2 regions of the Nocardioides salsibiostraticola genome follow, and region 2 is predicted to be linked to the other one. Evidence: predicted binding sites of a transcription regulator. Region 2 holds the regulator's gene; the other holds the start of a gene.
What was found. Region 2 encodes HrcA, which represses chaperone genes, less so after heat shock. Its sites were predicted from a motif close to TTGGCACTCGNNNNNNNCGAGTGCCAA; they were not measured.
Positions count from the first base shown of each region.

Region 1 (9,415 bases), on a different contig from region 2:
GCGATGACCTGGCCACCGGTGAGGGTGGCGATGTCCTGCATCATCGCCTTGCGGCGGTCACCGAAGGCCGGAGCCTTGACGGCGACGGCGTTGAACGTGCCGCGGATCTTGTTCACGACCAGGGTCGAGAGCGCCTCACCGTCGACGTCCTCGGAGAGGATGAACAGCGGCTTGCCGGCCTGGATGACCTTCTCCAGCAACGGGAGGATGTCGGCGACAGCCGAGATCTTTCCCTGGTGCAGCAGGATGTAGGGGTCCTCGAGGACCGCTTCCATGCGCTCCTGGTCGGTGACGAAGTACTGCGAGATGTAGCCCTTGTCGAACTGCATCCCCTCGGTGAACTCCAGCTCGGTGCCCATGGTGTTGGACTCCTCGACGGTGATCACGCCGTCCTTGCCGACCTTGTCGAAGGCCTGGCTCAGCAGGTTTCCGATCACGGCGTCGCGGCTGGAGATCGTGGCGACCGAGGCCATGTCCTCGACCGAGTCGACCTCGCGGGCGGCCTCGAGCAGAGCAGCACCGACGGCCTCGGTGGCCTTGTCCATACCGCGCTTGAGGCTCATCGGGTTGGCTCCGGCGGCCACGGCGCGCAGGCCCTCGTGGACCATCGCCTGGGCCAGCACGGTGGCCGTGGTGGTGCCGTCACCTGCGACGTCGTTGGTCTTGGTGGCCACCTCCTTGGTCAGCTGGGCGCCGAGGTTCTCGAACGGGTCGTCCAGCTCGATCTCACGGGCGACGGTGACACCGTCGTTGGTGATGGTGGGGGCGCCCCACTGCTTGTCCAGGACGACGTAACGGCCCTTGGGGCCGAGGGTCACCTTGACGGCGTTGGCGAGCGCGTCGACACCGCGCTCGAGGGCACGGCGAGCATTCTCGTCGAACTCCAGAATCTTGGGCATGACTCTCCTTTTTGAGGGTCTGAGAACTAAAAAGTGTGGGTGAAAGGACTTCGGGTCGTGTGCCTGAGCGCCACGCTCACGGCGGCGTCAGGCACACGACCCGAAGTTCGCGATCAGGAGACGATGGCGAGGCAGTCGCGCGCGGAGAGAATGAGGTATTCCGCTCCGGCGTACTTCACCTCGGTGCCGCCGTACTTGCTGTAGATGACCTTGTCGCCCACGGAGATGTCCATGGGGATGCGCTCGTCACCGTCTTCGTTGAAGCGACCGGGGCCGACGGCCACGACCTCGCCCTCTTGGGGCTTCTCCTTGGCGGTGTCCGGGATGACCAGGCCAGAAGCCGTGGTCTGCTCGGCGTCCAGGGGCTTAACGACGATCCGGTCCTCGAGAGGCTTGATGTTGACCGACACGATGTCGACCTCCATTTCCCTACTTGTCGTGACTGTGATGAGGGCGGTTGCCCTCCTACGTTGGGGCCTGCTTCAGGTACGCCGTCGCGGGGGTCGCACCTGGTCGCAAGCACTGGCACCCTCGTGGTGAGAGTGCCAACTCAGAAACTAGCACTCACCTAAGGCGAGTGCCAGCGTGGGTCCCGCCGAACCTGACCTGACAGGATCACCTGCGTGGATCTCGACGCATTCCGATGGCTGCTCACCGACGACGGGCAATGGCTGCTGGATCGAGCCACCGATCTCGCGGGCGGACCCGAGTTGGCCGTCCAGACCGAGTTGCGGCGCGCGGCGACCCCCACGCAGGTGGCCGCCGCCCTGACCCAGGTCGATCTGCGCCACCGCGGCGCCGCGAAGTTCGGTGAGTCCGCGGCCCGGATGTACTTCACACCCGACGGGCTCGAGCAGGCGACGCGTACGGCGGTCGCCACCCACCGTGCGGGCCGCCTGACGGCCTTCGACACCGCCACCTTCGTTGATCTGGGCTGTGGGATCGGCGGCGACCTGATCGCCGTTGCGCGGGCGGGGATCACCGCCGCAGGGGTCGATCTGGATCCCCTGCGCGTCGCGGTGGCCGAGGCCAACCTCGCCGCCCTCGGTCTCGATGGAGCGGTGATCGAGGCCGACGCCACTGCTCTGGACACCAGCGCCTTCGACGTGGCCTTCCTCGATCCGGCGCGCCGAGGCGCCCGGGGTCGGTCCACCTTCCGCATCGACGACTGGACCCCGCCCTGGTCGTTCGTGGAGACCCTGCTGCGCCGCGACGCCTGCGTGAAGGTGGCACCGGGCATCCCCCACGACCTGGTCCCGGACGGGGTCGAAGCGGAGTGGGTCAGCGACCGCGGCGAGGTCAAGGAGGCCGCACTGTGGTCGGGCGCGCTGGCGACCACAGCGCGACGGGCGACCGTGATCGGTCACGGAGGTCTGGCCACCGTGACCGAGGAGGACGACCCGGGGGCCGGCGTACGCCCGGTCGGTGCGTATCTCTACGAACCCGACGGAGCCGTCATCCGGGCCGGATTGGTGACCGCCGTGGCGGCCGAGGTCGGTGGCGGGCTGTTGGACGAACACATCGCCTACGTGACCGGCGACCAAGCCGTTCGTACGCCGCTGGCGCGCGGTTACCGCGTCCTCGAGGAGCTGCCGTACCGCGAGAAGCAGTTGCGCGCCGCGCTGCGAGCCCGCGGCATCGGACGGCTGACGATCAAGAAACGCGGCGTCGAGGTCGTGCCCGAACAACTACGCCAGCGACTCTCCCTCGCCGGCGACCACGAGGCCACCATCGTGATGACCCGGGTCGCCGGTGAGGGAACCGTCCTGCTGGTGGATCCGCTGTAGGAGCTCGGCCGCTGGTTGAGGTGTGACGAGCGCAGCGAGGAGCCTCGAAACCCGGCTCCGTCAACGCGAACCTCACCGAGCCGGGAACCAGGTTTCGAGGCTCGGGCCTAGCGGCCCTCACACCTCAACCAGCGTCAGCCGGAACTCTCAGGCGCCGAGTCCTTCCTTCTCCGCCCCGATGGTCGTGCTATCGCCGTGACCGGTGTGGACCACCGTGTTGTCCGGCAGCGCGAAGAGCGAGGACCGGATCGAGGCCTTGATCAGGTCCTCGTCGCTGAACGACCGACCCGTGGCACCGGGGCCACCCTGGAAGAGGGTGTCGCCGGTGAAGACCGCACCGAGGTCGTGGACGTAGAGGCAGACCGCGCCTGGTGCGTGGCCCGGGGTGTGCAGCACCTTGATGGAGGCGCCGGCGATCTTGATGCTCTGGCCGTCGCTGAGGTCGGCATCCCACAACTCGTCGGTGTGGGTGAGTTCCCAGACCGGCTTGTCGTCGGGGTGCATCAGAATCGGGGCCCCGGTCTTCTTTCGGAGCTCGGGCGCGACCCGGACGTGATCGTCGTGGGCGTGGGTGCAGATGATCGCCTTGACCTCGCGCCCAGCCACCACCCGCATGATGGCGGCCGCATCGTGCGGGGCGTCGATGACCACGCATTCGTCGTCGTTGCCGATCACCCAGATGTTGTTGTCCACCTCGTGGGTCTCGCCGTCGAGGCTGAAGGTTCCGGAGACCACCGCGTGGTCAGCTCGTAGGTTGCTCATCAGTTCTCCTCTCGATCGGCTCGCAGTTCGAGCGCTGAATCATGTTGGTCACAATGCTCTGCTGCGTTGCGCTCTCTCGCTTCGCCCATCAGAACACCACCACCGAACGCAGGACGTTGCCGTCGTGCATCTTCTCGAACGCGGCCTCGACCCCGTCGATTCCGATCTCCTCGGTCACGAACGCGTCGAGGTCGAGTCGGCCACTGGTGTAGAGGTCGACCAGCATCGGGAAGTCTCGCGAGGGCAGGCAGTCGCCGTACCAACTGGACTTGAGCGATCCCCCGCGACCGAAGACGTCGATCAGCGGGATCTCGGGAATCTGCATGTCGGGGGTCGGTACGCCGACCAACACGACCGTGCCGGCGAGGTCACGGGCGTAGAACGCCTGCTTCCACGTCTCCGGGCGACCGACCGCCTCGATGACGACGTCGGCACCCTCGGCGCCGGGGTAGGTCTCCGCGCAGATGCGCTTGATCTCCTCACCGGCGTCGACCTTCGAGGAGTCGACCGTGTGCGTGGCACCGAGCTTCTTGGCCGCCTCGAGCTTCTGCGGGTCGATGTCGACCGCGATGATCGGGCTCGCACCGGCCAGAGCGGCGCCGGCGATGGCGGCGACGCCGACCCCTCCGCAGCCGATGACTGCGGCGGACATGCCGCGGGTGAGCTTGCCGGTGTTGATGGCCGCGCCGAGTCCGGCCATCACGCCGCAACCCAGCAGACCCACCGCAGCTGGACGAGCGGACTCGTCGACTTTGGTGCACTGACCGGCCGCAACCAGGGTCTTCTCCGCGAAGGCACCGATGCCGAGGGCCGGGGAGAGCTCCGTGCCGGCTCCGTCTCCTTCAGCGAGGGTCATCTTCTGGGTGGCGTTGTGGGTGTCGAAGCAGTACTGCGGCTCGCCGCGGTTGCAGGCCCGGCAGTTGCCACAGACGGCACGCCAGTTGAGCACCACGAAGTCACCCGGAGCAACCGAGGTGACGTCGTCCCCGACGGCCTCGACGATGCCGGCGGCCTCATGGCCGAGCAGGAAGGGGAACTCGTCGTTGATCCCACCCTCGCGGTAGTGCAGGTCGGTGTGGCACACCCCGCACGCCTGGATCTTCACCAGCGCCTCGCCCGGACCGGGGTCGGGGACGTTGATGGTGGTGAGTTCGACCGGTGCGCCCTTGCTGCGGGCGATGACCGCCTTGACCTGCTGCATCGAATGATTCCTCTCGTCCTGCATGGATCGGCTCCTTAACCGTAGGCGCACCGTGGTCGGAGATCGGTTGGCGGTCCGATTGCAACCTCCGACGGCCCCGCGACGTCTACTGGGTATGCCCCGTTGCCAGCCCCAGCACACGCCCCGGTCTGCGTCGCGTCCTCCTGCCTACGCCCGGACCGCGCACCGCGTGGCCGGCACCCTGGCCGCCCTCGCGCTCGGGCTCACCGCCTGCGGCAGCGACACCCCAGATCCCACGGCGGAGCCGCCGACCGTCGAGCCCGCGATCTCCTCGAACCCACCCCCGGTCGACCCGATCGACCCGGTCGACCCGGTCGACCCGGTCGACCCCCCGCAGGTGGCGTACCTCCGAGGGAAAACCATCCACCTGCCCGGCGGCGACAGCTGGACGCTGCCGCAGCGCTACGACTCCGGGCGTCTCCTGGACGGAGTGTTCTTCGGTGTCTCCTACGACGACGAGAACGATCACGGCACGCTTCAGGGCATCCACCGCGACGGCACCATCGACGACCACGGCGCGATCACCTCACCGCTCGCGGCGAACCGGGCCGGCACCACCCTGGCGTGGATGGACGCCGACCACCGACTCCAGACACGCTGGACCGAGGACGGTGTCGACCTCGGCGTCCTGTCGTCCTACGCCGTTCCCCGACGGGTCATCGGCGGCCCGAACTGTCATGAGGATCAGGACGGGTGTGTGGTCTTCCACGACGAGCGCGGCCAGGCCCACACCGCCGACTCCCATGGCATCGACGACTCGTTCTTCCCCGAGGCGCTCAGCGTGGACGATGCGACCGAGGACCGGGTGGTCGCCGTACAGACCTCGGCGACCGACACGGGCTCCTGCAGTGCCGTCCTGGATCTGACCGTCGCGTTGAAGAAGCGGACCGTCGCGGAGACCTGTGACTACTCCCTGGGCCGATTCTCTCCCGACGGGGCTCACCTGTCGGCCTACGAGGCCTACCGGGACGGGATCGGGATGAGTTACGTCGCTCTCCTCGACGCCACGACGCTCGAGGAGATCACCCGCTTCTCCCCCGCCGGATTCATCGCTACGGCCGTCTGGGAGAACGACGGCCAGGTGCTGGTCAACACCTACGACTACGAGACGGGTCGCTGGAGTGTGGAGCGGCTCGGCCTGGACGGTTCGACCCAAACGGTGTTGGGCCCGATTCGGGGGGAGGACGTCCGACCGGTTTTCACGCTGATGGGCGACAGCTGAGTCGGACAACGCACCGCGGCCCCTGCGCGTGTAGGGACCATGAACCGACTCGTCCTGCCGTTCCTGGTCGCCTTCCTCGTCTCGGGATGTGGCCGACCGACACCGGAGCCATCACCCTCGCCACGGGCGCCCGACATCGTCGAGGAAGCCGCCGCCCCACCCACCGCTGAGGTCGAGCCCGCCGGGTCCACCCGTCTGCGTGCGTTGCCCCGAGGCGAGGCCCCGGCGATCCCCTACGTCCACGACTCGGTGATCCAGCACCCGAACGGCGGAACCGTCCGGATGCCCAGGCTGCCGAACGGGGCCGCTGCGGTCACGGTGACCCCGTACGCACGCGGCCTGATGATCACCGATGACCGGATCTTCGAGGGAACGAGAGGGCTGTATCTCCTCGAGTCGGGCAGGCTCCACCAGATCGACGGCTGCACCGCTGGGGGTGAGGTGAGCGACGACGGGCGGTACGTCGCCTGGGTGACCTCGGCGTGCCCGGAGAGCGGCCAGAGGGCACCCACCAAGGTCCACGTCCGCGGTCCCGACGGCACCCGCGGCCAGATCGTCACCGTGGAGCCCGCGACCCTGCTGAGCGTCTGGGGGTTCGACGGGACCGACGTGATCTTCGGACCGTTGTTCACCCCGACCGGACAGCGGCGGCGGCTGTGGTCGACTGATCTGTGCTCTCCGCCTGTGCGGGTCGCGGCAGACGCGGTTCCGACAGCGGACCGGACCTCCATCAGCCCCGACGGTCGGCACACCGTGGCCGTGGGCCGATGGCGCCGTGAGATCCGAATTCGTGCTGCGCAGACGGGCGACCTGATCACTCGCCTGACTCTCCCGGAGACGGTCCGCGCAGGTGAACTGCGGTGGGAGAGCAACACCACGATCCTGGCCCAGGCGTCGGCTGGCTTCAACGGGCGCACCGGCGCCCTCGTCCGGGGTGATCTACAGGGAGACCTCGAACGGGCGACGCCAGTCGTGCGCGGGGCGGGGTTCCCGCACGAGTTCGTCTTCGTCGGTCGCCGCTGAACCCGGCACGCGACAGCGCCCGCCCCCACAGGGGACGGGCGCTGAGGTGGTGCTGTTCTACGTCAGGAGGATCAGCGCTTGAGTACTGCCGAGAACTTCTCCTCGACGTTGTCGTCCTTCGGGTCACCGGCACAGCTGTACTCGGTGTCCTCGAAGCAGTTGAAGCGGTCGCTGGCGTTGACCAGGGTCAGTTCGACGTACTTGACCTTCGCCTTGCCGAACTTCGTGGCGTAGCGCCCGTTGCCCTGCTTGTTGAGCTTGACCATGTTCGTCTTGATCTTGCCCGACTTCAGCTTCGTCGAGACGATCGCCGCTGATCCACGGTTGGTCTCGTCCATGTCGATCGTCAGCTTGATGCGCGCCTTGTTGCGGGTGTTCTTGGGAATGAACCGCGTGGTCGCCGAACTGAGGTGATCGAGCCGGATCGACACCGGTCCGGTCCGCGTCTTGCGGTTGGAGAGCTTGAACTTCTTGGCGGGCTTGGCGGTGGGGTACTTGTTGGCCCGGCCCTCCTCGTAGTTCGTCTTCGGTGCCCGGTTGGCCGCGGCGAACTCGGCCAGGGTGCGGGGCAGGGTCCGGCCGCGGGACCGCAGCACGCCCTTGAGGGCCTGGAGCGAGTACTTGTCCGGACCACCCGCAGCGTCGTCGACCTTGGTGAAGACGTCGCGGACCAGGGTCGGCAGACCGGCCTGGGCGGTGGTGTGCCGCTCGGTCAGGAAGCGCCAGAAGATCCAGTTGCCGTACTGGAACTGGCTGTCACCGTAGGAGTCGAGCGGGGCCTTGGGCACGGTCAGCGCGCTGCTGCCGGGCAGGTAGTTGATGTTGTCGTCGACGCCGTCGTACATCTCGTCCTCCATCCAGGTCGCCGTGCTCTCGAGGAGCCAGCGGTCCTCGTAGAAGTCGTAGGCGTACTGGGTGGCGTGGAAGTACTCGTGGGCCGCGGTGACCTGGAGGTTCTCCAGCGGCGTGTTCGTCTTGAACTCGGCCTTCGAGTAGTCGTTGTCCAACACGCAGTAGGCCCACGTGTCGGAGGTCTTGCCCTTCGGGATCCCGGCGGTGTCGGTGGTGCAGTAGCCGTAGACGTCGGGACCGATGTTGTCGATGTAGATGTCGATCCGCGCGTCGCCACCGTTGGTGCCGTCGGGCAGGGGCGAGCGGTAGCCCGCGGCGATGTACGTGTCGTGCACGTGGGTCACCGTCGCCAGGGCGAAGTCGATGTAGTCCGGCACCTCGTTGGTGTTGGCGTCGGTGGGGTTCACCTGGGAGGGGTCGTAGTGCACGCAGATGAACTCGTTGCACGACTGCAACGGCTTGTTCGGTCGCGTCTCGAGTTTGCGGGCCGCGGCCTGGTCGGCCGGGCTCAGGTCCTCCCGGACGATCTGCAGGTCGCGGAGCACCATCGAGGCGTCACGACCCGAGGCGTCGTCGCTGTCGGCGTTACCCGAGAAGAGGTCTTCGGCCTCGGCGAGTACGGCGCGCGCGTTGGTCTGTCGCGCGGCGGCATCACCGTCGATGGTGTCGCTGGAAGCGGCCTGGACGCCGGGTGCGGCGGCCAGCGAGAGGAGGAGTCCGAGGCTGGCTGCGGGCGCAACCAGGCAGCGTCGGATCTGGCGTGGGGTCATGAATCAATCACTTTCGGTTGGCAAACAGAAGACGTGCGCGCGTTCGCCTACTCAACGGTTTCCCCCCGGTGATGCCAACCCGCCATACGTTTTACCACCACGCTCACCACGCCCGCCATACTTTTCTATCCTTGAAAGTTGCTCTACTGGAGTCCTGCGTCCGAAAGTCGTTGCAACCATCCGGGTGCCGAGTGCGTCTTGGTCGTGAATCACTTCGATCAGGGGTGAGGATGATCGCAGCACACCGCACCGGCAGCGCTGCCCGAGGACAAAGGGGTTGGACCGTGGGACGGACCGCCCGACGCGATACCCGCGACGAGGAGTTCACGGCGTACCTGCACGCGCGTCAACCCAGCCTGCTGCGTACGGCGTACCTCCTCACCGGGGATCGGCACCAGGCCGAGGACGTGCTGCAGAACTCGCTGGCGAAGCTCTATCTCGCCTGGGACAAGGTCCGCGACGCCAACTCCATGGATGCCTACGTGCGCCGGATCATGGTCAACGAGAACAACTCGCTGTGGCGTCGCGGCTGGAAGAAACGCGAGTTCACCCCCGAGCACCTCCCCGAGCCCAGCCCCCACCGCGACGAGTACGACGAGGGCAACAGTGCCGAGTTGTGGCGGGTCGTGCAGACCCTGCCGCCCAAGGCCCGTGCGGTCGTGGTGCTGCGCTACTACGAACAGTTGTCCGAGTCCGAGACCGCCGACGTGCTCGGTATCTCGGTGGGCACCGTGAAGTCTCAATGCAGCCGGGCCCTGAGCGCCCTTCGTGACCGAGTTCCAGCCGGCCTGAACCCCCGGGAGGAGGACCGATGAACGACGAACAGCCCAAGGATTGGGAGTGCGCGATGAGCAACGAGTTCGACCGACGCGTCCGTG
Region 1 covers NZ_BAAGQD010000027.1:376,732-386,146, reverse strand. The annotation lists gene groL (chaperonin GroEL) at 1-899, opposite strand, end outside; gene groES (co-chaperone GroES) at 1,013-1,309, opposite strand; gene ACYVLV_RS19490 (class I SAM-dependent methyltransferase) at 1,523-2,686, shown strand; gene ACYVLV_RS19485 (MBL fold metallo-hydrolase) at 2,834-3,448, opposite strand; gene ACYVLV_RS19480 (S-(hydroxymethyl)mycothiol dehydrogenase) at 3,537-4,649, opposite strand; gene ACYVLV_RS19475 (TolB-like translocation protein) at 4,840-5,892, shown strand; gene ACYVLV_RS19470 (hypothetical protein) at 5,932-6,915, shown strand; gene ACYVLV_RS19465 (MXAN_6640 family putative metalloprotease) at 6,987-8,537, opposite strand; gene ACYVLV_RS19460 (SigE family RNA polymerase sigma factor) at 8,768-9,352, shown strand; gene ACYVLV_RS19455 (hypothetical protein) at 9,349-9,415, shown strand, end outside.
Region 1: groES (co-chaperone GroES) is a predicted target of HrcA. The motif match lies at 1,457-1,483, and genes of this name have one in related genera.

Region 2 (9,415 bases):
GGTGCCAAACCCGCCGAGACTGCTTGGCGGCCTCGCGCGCGGTCGAACGCCACTTGGCCAACGACTTCTGGGCGCGTTCGCCCTTCCAGACCGCCACCGACCGATCGGCGGCCCACGGAACGATGCGGGACACCCCGATCTCGGTGAGCATCTCGACGGCCATCTCGCCCCGGTCACCCTTGGGGATCGCCTGAACGACCACGATCTCCGGGGTCGGCCGCTCGATGGTCGTCACGTCTCGCGCCGACACCTCGAAGCGCCGCTTCCCGGTCGAGGTCACCTCACCGGTCACAGCAGTCCCGAGGCCGTCGCTCAACAGCACCGACTCCCCCACCCGCAGACGGCGTACGACGACCGCGTGGTGGGCCTCGTCGCCCTCGACCGCGACCGTGGACCCGGGTCGCACCCCGTCCAGGGAGTCGACCAGGTGCATCGGGAGGGTCACAGCCGGCGCCTCGACGCGATCATCAGTGCTGGAAGGCGTCGCGCAACCGGCCGAAGACGGACTTGTTGGCCGTCACCTTGCCGGTCGGCTGCTCCTCGTGGCGCAGGCCCGAGAGTTCGCGCATCAGTTCTTCCTGCCGCGCATCCAACTTGGTCGGGGTCTCCACTCCGATCGTCACGATCAGGTCGCCGCGACCTCCGCGCAGTCCCGGCACTCCGCGTCCGCGCAGGACCTGGTCGGTTCCGGATTGGGTCCCGGGGGTGATCTCGAGCTCGTAGTCCGTCTCGAGACCGGACTCGGGTTCGTCCGAACCCGTGACCACATCGGCCTCGAGGAGCGGCAGCGTCAGGGTGGTGCCCAGGGCTGCAGCGGTCATCGGCACCGACACGCTGCAGTGCAGGTCGTTGCCGTGACGGGTGAAGGTGGGGTGGTTGGCGACGTGGATCTCGACGTACAGGTCACCGGCCGGGCCGCCACCGGGGCCGACCTCGCCCTGCTCGGAGAGCTGGACCCGGGTGCCGGTGTCGACACCGGCAGGGATCTTCACCGTCAGGGTCCGGCGCGAACGGACACGGCCGTCGCCGGAGCACTCGCGACACGGCTCGGGGATGATCGAGCCGAATCCCCGGCAGGCCGCGCAAGGACGCAGGGTGCGGATCTCGCCCAGGAACGAGCGCTGGACGTGGGCGACCTCGCCCTGGCCGCGGCAGGTCTCACACGGCTTCGGGGTCGAGCCGGCGGCCGCACCACTGCCGGTGCACACGGTGCACATGACCGCGGTGTCGACCTTGAGATCGTGGGCCGCTCCGAAGGCCGCCTCGGCGAGGTCGATCTCGAGACGGATCAGCGCGTCCTGACCCCGGCGGACCCTCGAGCGTGGGCCGCGGCCTCCGCCACCACCGCCGCCACCGGCTCCGGGCTGGCCGCCGAAGAAGGCGTCCATGATGTCGGTGAAAGAGAATCCGGCACCCTGACCGAAGTCCTGGCCACCCCCGAACGGGTTACCGCCGCGGTCGTAGGAGGAGCGCTTCTGCGGGTCGGAGAGGACCTCGTAGGCGGCGGTCACCGCCTTGAACTTGTCCTGGCTGGCGGGGTCCGGGTTCACGTCCGGGTGCAGCTGGCGCGCCAGTTTGCGATAGGCCTTCTTGATCGTGTCGGCGTCTGCGGCTTGGTCGACACCAAGCAGGTCGTAGAGGTCGGAGCTCAACGTAAATTCCTTCTGGCTTCGGCGGGGCGGGGGTCAGGTGGTCGGGGGATGCATGCTCGCGGGGACACGGTCAACCCTCGTCGAGGATGCGAGAGACGTAGCGGGCCACGGCACGGACCGAGGCCATCGTCCCGGGGTAGTCCATGCGGGTGGGGCCGACGACGCCCAAGGTGGCCAGGGCGTCGTCGTTGGGTCCGTAGCCGGTGGTGACGACGCTGGTCGAAGCGAGCTCCTCATAGGGGCCCTCGGCTCCGATCCGGACCGTCACCATGCCACCACCGGTTGCCTCGCCCAGCAGACGCAGGAGGACGACGTGCTCCTCCAGAGCCTCCAGCAGCGGGCGTACGGCGGAGTCGAAGCTGTCGCCGTACCGGGCCAGGTTGCTCGCCCCACCGACCGCCATCCGCTCATCACTGCGGTGATCGCTCATCGCCTCGACGAGCACCTCCGCCACAGCGGTCGTTATCGAGGGGGTGGGAGACGCGTGTGGCTCGAAGGTTGCGATCAGGTCGCGCAGGGCGGTGACCGCGTCGGCGATGATCTCGCCGGTGGCGGTCAGGTTGATCCGGGACCGCAGCACGGCCAGATCGTCGTCGGCGATCGGCGCGGCGAGTTCGAGGATCCGCTGCTCGACCCGACCCGTCGACAGGATCAGGACGATCAACAGTCGATCCGGGGCCAGGGCCACCATCTCGATGTGCCGCACCGTGGAGCGCGACAGGGTGGGGTACTGCACGACGGCGACCTGGCGGGTCAGTTGCGAGAGCACCCGCACGGAACGTTGCACGACATCGTCGAGATCGACCGCACCGTCCAGGAAGGTGGAGATCGCCTTCTTTTCCGCGCTGCTCATCGGTTTGACGGTGGTGAGCCGGTCCACGAACAGGCGGTAGCCCTTGTCGGTGGGGACGCGACCGGCGCTGGTGTGGGGCTGGGTGATGTACCCCTCCTCCTCGAGCGCGGACATGTCGTTGCGCACCGTGGCCGGGGAGACCCCCAGCCGGTGACGCTCCACCAGAGCGCGGCTACCGACCGGCTCCTCGGTGGCGACGTAGTCCTCGACGATGGCACGGAGGACCGACAGTCGACGTTCTTCCTGCATGCGGTTCCTCCGTTTCATCACCGGGCCGGGTTTGGCACTCGTCTGGATCGAGTGCCAACCCTACCGGCGAACAGGTCGCGACTCGACTCTGCGCGAGTGCGAGAACCCTCACGGAGCCATCCGGCCGGCTCTCGGCCCGCTTGCCCGCCGGCCCGTCGGCAACCGGCACCATCACCCCCGTAGCCTGCGGTGGTGCCGTTCTCCGAAGTCGCTGACCGAGTATGGATCGCCCGCTATGACTGGTTCGACGTCAACGTCTGCGTGGTGGGCGGCGAGACGGGGCTGGTGGTGGTCGACACCAACGCCTCGTCGGAGGCCGCCGCCGAGGTCCTTGCCGACCTGCGCTCCCTGAGGCAGGGGCCGGTCACCGCAGTGATCAACACCCACGAGCACTTCGACCACACCTTCGGCAACGCGGCCTTCCGGGCGGCGTACGACGCGGTGCCCATCCACGCCCACGAGGTCGCCGCCGAGCAGACCCTGGCCGCGGGCGAACGGATCAAGGGTGAGTACGCCGCCGGCGAGGACCCCCACCGCGAAGCCGTCCTGGCCACCGAGATCGTGGCCGCCGACCACACCTTCTCCTCGGTCTCCGTGATCGACCTCGGGGACCGGGTCCTGGAACTGATCCACCCCGGTCGCGGGCACACCGCCGGCGACCTGGTCGTCCGGGTCCCCGACGCCGACGTTCTCCTCGCTGGCGACCTGATCGAAGAGTCCGCAGCCCGGGACGCGACTCCGGGGTTCGGTGCCGACTGCTTTCCGCTCGAGTGGCCACTCGCGCTCGACATCGTCCTGGGTCTGACCGGCCAGTCGACGGTGGTCGTCCCGGGTCACGGGTCAACCGTCGACCGTGAGTTCGTCGAGATCCAACGCAACAACATCGGCATCGTCGCCGAAACCATCCGCGATCTCGCCACGCGCGGTGTCCCCGTCTCCCAGGCCCTCGAAGCCGCCGAATGGCCCTTCCCCGAAGCCCACCTGGTCGACGCCGTACGCCGCGGCTACGAGCACCTTCCCCGCAGCCAGAAGCGCCTCCCCCTTGTGTGACCTGGTCTGATCCGTTGGTGACTGTTCGCCCATCGGGGTGAGGTCGGAGGTGGTGGAGATCACTACGGTCGACCCATGAGCGGAAACGACGAAGAACCCACCACCGGCATCGACGACAGCGCGCTCCCCGAGGACCTGGTGCCTAGCGACGACAACCCGCTGGCCGAGGGCTTGGACGACGGGGAGACCGTGGACGACCTGCTCGACAGCGGCAAGCCGGTCGAGGACTCAGCCGACGAGCCGGGTGATGAGACAGACGCCGTCAAGGGCGACACCAGCGCCTCCGACTAGCGAGCGCCTCGGACCGGGTACGGCGCGGCTCCGACGCCTTCGCGATCACGGAACCTAGCGTGGTCGTGTGAACAATCGCTACGGAAACGATGTCCTTGCCGGGGACTGGCGCGTGCCGAAGCGCGGCCGCGCGGTCGACACCGCTGCCGACCTGGGATTGGTCGTCGAGGAGGTCACCACCGACTGGTGCGGCGAGATCGTCGCGGTCGACCGGGACCTCTACACCGTGACCCTCGAGGACCGGCGCAGCCGTCGCCGGACCTTCCCCCTGGGACCGGGTTTCCTGCTGGAGGGCAAGCCGGTCATCCTCACCGCCCCGATCCGCAGCGCCGCACCGGCCCGCCCCACCCGCACCGCCTCGGGGTCGATCGCCGTCCACAACGCACCGGCGCGAGTCGCCCGGGCCAGCCGGATCTTCGTCGAGGGCCGGCACGACGCCGAGCTCGTCGAGAAGGTCTGGGGCGACGATCTACGCATCGAGGGTGTGGTCGTCGAGTATCTCGCCGGGGCCGACGACCTCGTCGACCATCTGCGCACCTTCGGTCCCGGTCCCACGCGACGGGTCGGGGTCTTGTTGGATCACCTGGTGGCCGGCTCGAAGGAGACCCGGATCGCCGAGGACGTCTCCCGGTCCGCCTTCGGACGTCACGTGCGCGTGGTCGGACACCCGTACGTCGACGTCTGGGCCGCGGTGAAACCCGCTCGCCTCGGACTCGAGGAATGGCCCGAGATACCGCGCAACATCGAGTGGAAGAAGGGCGTCTGCGCCCACCTGGGTTGGCCCCACGCCGACCAGGCCGATATCGCCCGGGCGTGGAAACACATTCTCTCGCGAGTCTCCTCCTACGAGGACTGCGAGCCGGCCCTGCTGGGCCGGGTGGAGGAACTGATCGACTTCGTCACCGAAGAGGGCTGACTGACGGGGCGACCCGCCTCGTCAGTTCGTCAGCCCCCGGTCAGCGCAGCATGTAGCCGTTGGCGTCCTTGCTGTCGGTGACCAGCAGGATGATCCCGTCGATGAACGGCCACAGGGCGCCGATCCCGCAGGTGAGGATCGTGACCAGCAACTGGAAGACCCCGGTCTTGGTGTCTCCGATGTAGAACCGGCCGATTCCGAGCGGGATCAGGATCTGCAGTAGGCCTGCCACGAGTTTGGTCTTGTCGGAGTACGGGATCCCCGTCATCGGGTGTACGCCGTAGGGCGCTCCGGGTTGTCCCATCGGACCCATCTGCCCGGCCATCGGTCCCCCGGGCGGCGGACCGTACGGGGCCGCGCCGTAGGGGGCGCCGTACGGCGCCTGTCCCGGAGCCGGCGGCGGCGGTGGGGGCGGGGGCGCGTTGTACGACGGGTACTCGCCCTCGGGTGGCTGATTGCCCTGGGCCCCGGTCGGGTCGTACGGGTTCGGCTCGTTCGGTCCCTGGGTCATGGCGCGAACACTACGGCCGATGACGTCGACGAACCAGGGGTCTCACGCGGAGAGTCGTCGGACGACCGCGTCGGCGAGCAATCGTCCGCGCAGCGTGAGGACCAAGGGGTCCTGCGGTCCGCCGTCCTGCACCAATCCCTCGGCTCGCAAGGCCGGGACACTCCTCCGTCCGTGCTCGTCGAGAGCGTCCAGGGCCAGCCCCTCGCGCAGCCGCACCTCGAGCAGGAGCCGCTCGAAACCGCGGCTCGCTGCGTCCAACACCTCTCGGCCGGCCGCTGGGCTGACCCCACGCGCCAACCGATCGGCGTAGGCGGCGGGGTGCTTGACGTTCCACCACCGGACCCCCGCCACATGGGAATGAGCACCGGGTCCGACCCCCCACCAGTCGGCACCGCACCAGTAGGCCAGGTTGTGGCGGCAGCGGGAGGCGTCGTCCCTGGCCCAGTTGGACACCTCGTACCAACCCAGGCCGTCCTGCTCCAGACGCTCGTCGGTCAGGAGGTACTTGTCGGCAAGGTCGTCCTCGTCGGGCATGGGCAGCTCACCCCGGGAGACCCGACGTGCCAGCGCGGTGCCGTCCTCCACGATCAGGGAGTACGCCGAGATGTGGTCGGGGCGGCAGGCCAGCGCCGCCTCCAGCGTGGTCCGCCACTGGTCGACGGTCTCCCCTGGGGTGCCGTAGATGAGGTCCAGACTGATCTGGTCGAAGCCTGCTGCGCGGGCCCATTCGACCGCTTGCGGTACCCCTTCGGGGTCGTGGGTCCGGTCGAGCACGGCGAGCACCTCGGGGACGGCGGACTGCATGCCGAACGAGATCCGGTTGATGCCGGCCTCGCGAAGCGCGGCGAGGCGGGCCGGATCCACCGAGTCGGGATTCGCCTCGATGGTGATCTCCGCGTCGTCGGCGAGACCGAAGAGCGAGTCGATCGCCTCGATCACCCCCGCCAGGTCACGGGGGTCCAGCAGGGTCGGAGTGCCTCCGCCGAGGAATACGGTGTCGACGGGCAGGTCCCGGTCACCCAGCACGCCGCGCGCGCGGCGTACCTCCTCGACCGCGTAGCCGGCGTACGTCGCCCTCGAGACCGTGCCGGGGCCGGAGCCCAACTCCTCAGCGGTGTAGGTGTTGAAGTCGCAGTACCCGCACCGCACCGTGCAGAAGGGGACGTGGACATAGAAACCGAACCCGCGTTGGCCGAGTTCGGCCAGCGCCGCCTGCGGCAGCGAACCGTCCTCGGGTGCGGGGTCTCCGGTCGGCAGGGCAGGCATGAGGTCATCGTGTCACCCCGCGAAACGCGCACGGGCGTCCGCGGCCATTGGCCGCGAACGCCCGTGCGTCAGAAACAGAGACTCAGTTGTAGAAAGCCGCGATCCGCTCGGCGTTGTTGGTCTCCACGACGTTGCGCTTGACCTTCATGGAGGGGGTCAGCTCCCCGGACTCGATGGTCAGGTCGTGGTCGAGGATCTCCCACTTCTTGATGGACTCCCAGCGGTTGACCTTCTCGTTGAGTTGGTCGACGTAGCCGGACACCATCTCCTGAACCTTCTCGGAGTTCACGATCTCGGTGTAGGACTTGCCGGCCATGCCGTTCTCGGCGGCCCAACCCTCCATCGCGTCGGGGTCCAGGGTGATCAACGCGACGACGAAGTTGCGGTCGTTGCCGAACACCATGAACTGGCTGGCGTAGGGGCACACGGCCTTGAACTTCGACTCCAGGGCGTTGGGGGCGATGTACTTGCCACCCGAGGTCTTGAAGAGGTCCTTGATGCGCCCGGTGATGGTGAGCATCCCGTCCTCGTCGATCGACCCCTTGTCGCCGGTCCGGATGAATCCGTCCTCGGTCAACGTCTTGGCGGTCTCCTCGGGGAGGTTGTGGTAGCCGTCCATCGTGTGCGGGCCCTTGATCAGGATCTCGTCGCCCTCGCCGAGCTTGACCTCACTGCCCGGGAACGCCGAGCCGACGGTGCCGAACTTGTACTGGTCAGGGTGGTTGACGAAGGCACCCGCGGAGGTCTCGGTCAGGCCGTAGCCCTCGAGGATCACGATGCCGGCGGCGTGGAACCACTCGGCGATCTCCTGGTTCAGCGCGGCCGCACCGGAGATGAAGAACCGCACCCGACCACCGAAGCGGTCGCGGACCTTGCTGTAGACGAGCTTGTCGAACAATCCGTGCTGGACCTTCATGCCCAGCGGGATCGACTTGCCCTCGCGGATCAACCGGTCGTGCTCGATGCCGATCTTGAAGGCCTGGTTGAACAGCTTCTCCTTCAATCCACCGTCCGAGGCGGTCATCGTGACGATCCGGCCGTGAGCCTTCTCGAAGATGCGCGGCGCGGCGCCCATGAACGTGGGCTTGACGACCCCGAGGTTGTCGACGATCTTGTCGACGCGCCCGTCGATCGCGGTCGCGAAACCACAGGCCAGCTGGGTGGAGAGCAGGACCTTGCCGAACGAGTGGGCCATCGGCAGCCAGAGGAACTGCAGGTCGCTCTCGTCCAGGATGTCCTGGGCCTTGATCGCCGCACCCTCGTAGACCCACGACTGGTGCCGCAGGCGGACGCCCTTGGGGCGGCCGGTGGTGCCGGAGGTGTAGATCAGGGTGGCCAACTGCTCGGGGGCGATCTTGTTGATCGTCTCCTCGATGATGCCCGGGTGCTCGGCGAGGAACGCGTCGCCGAGTTCGGCGAGGGTCTCCATCGTGATGACCCAGTCGCCGTCCGCAGCCCCGTCGAAGGTCACGACCTTCATCAGGTGCGGCAGCTGGGACTTGTTCTCCTTCAGCTTGGCCAACTGGTCGTCGTCCTCGGCGAAGACGATGCGGCACTCGGAGTCACCCAGGATGTAGCCGGTGTCCTCGGAGTTGGTGGTGGGATACACGGTCGTGGTCGCACCCGAGGCGGCCATGATCGCGAGGTCCGCGAGGATCCATTCGTAGCGCGTTCCCGCGGCGATTCCGACTCGCTGCTCGGGCTCGATGCCCAACGAGAGGAGACCGGCGGCGAGGCTGCTCACGCGGTCACCGGCCTGCTTCCAGCTGACGGACTCCCAGGCCTCACCACGCGGGTAACGGAACGCTTCGGCCTCCGGGGACATCGCCACGCGGTCGAAGAACAACACCGACATGTTCTGAGGAAGATTGTCGACGAAGTTGGGGTCGTGGTTGACGGGCATGGCACTCCTATGACGACGGCAAGGTTTCTGGTGAGTAACCTAGATCACTCGCCACCATAAGGGGTGCAGTCTCGCCGGTTGTAGCCCAATCCTTACCAATCTTTCGGTCCGCTCATCATCAACCCCGTCTGGTACTCCCCCACGAAGTTCGTCGTATGGCCCCACGAAGTTCGTCAGATGGGACCGCGAAGTTCGTCAGATGGGACCGCGAAGTTCGTCAGATGGGGTGTCGAGATCGCCCGCTGCCTATGTCTAGCTGCGTCGAGGGGCCGATCGGCGTACTTCGGAGCCCCATTTGGCGAACTTCGTGAGCAATGGTGGGAGACGGGACGGCTAGTCCTGGACTGCTTTCGCCACGGCGAGGCACATGGTGAGGTAATCGGGATCCGGACCGGCGGGCCCGGAGGCATCGATCGCCCAGGCTGCGTTGAGGATCATCCGCAGCACCACCCAGTCCCGCGCCCGGTCCTCGTCGAGGCCAGCCGCGTCGATGAGTGCGTGAAAGCGGCGGCGTACGCCCCCGCGAACATCTCCCTCGAGTTCCTCGAAACGGTTCCACAGCATCGGTGCGACTTCGTAGTGGGGATCCCCGCTCATCGGCTTGGGATCGATCACCAGCCACGCGGAACGGTCCGCAGCCAGGACGTTCTCGTAGTGCAGGTCGCAGTGGATCATCGTCCCGTCGGTGAGTTCGTCGCTCTCCAGTCGCCGCCCCAGAGAGATG
Region 2 covers NZ_BAAGQD010000014.1:576,133-585,547, reverse strand. The annotation lists gene ACYVLV_RS10165 (16S rRNA (uracil(1498)-N(3))-methyltransferase) at 1-445, opposite strand, end outside; gene dnaJ (molecular chaperone DnaJ) at 468-1,652, opposite strand; gene hrcA (heat-inducible transcriptional repressor HrcA) at 1,723-2,754, opposite strand; gene ACYVLV_RS10150 (MBL fold metallo-hydrolase) at 2,947-3,804, shown strand; gene ACYVLV_RS10145 (hypothetical protein) at 3,880-4,095, shown strand; gene ACYVLV_RS10140 (DUF3097 domain-containing protein) at 4,163-5,011, shown strand; gene ACYVLV_RS10135 (TM2 domain-containing protein) at 5,052-5,522, opposite strand; gene hemW (radical SAM family heme chaperone HemW) at 5,565-6,788, opposite strand; gene ACYVLV_RS10125 (AMP-dependent synthetase/ligase) at 6,871-8,691, opposite strand; gene ACYVLV_RS10120 (aminoglycoside phosphotransferase family protein) at 9,025-9,415, opposite strand, start outside.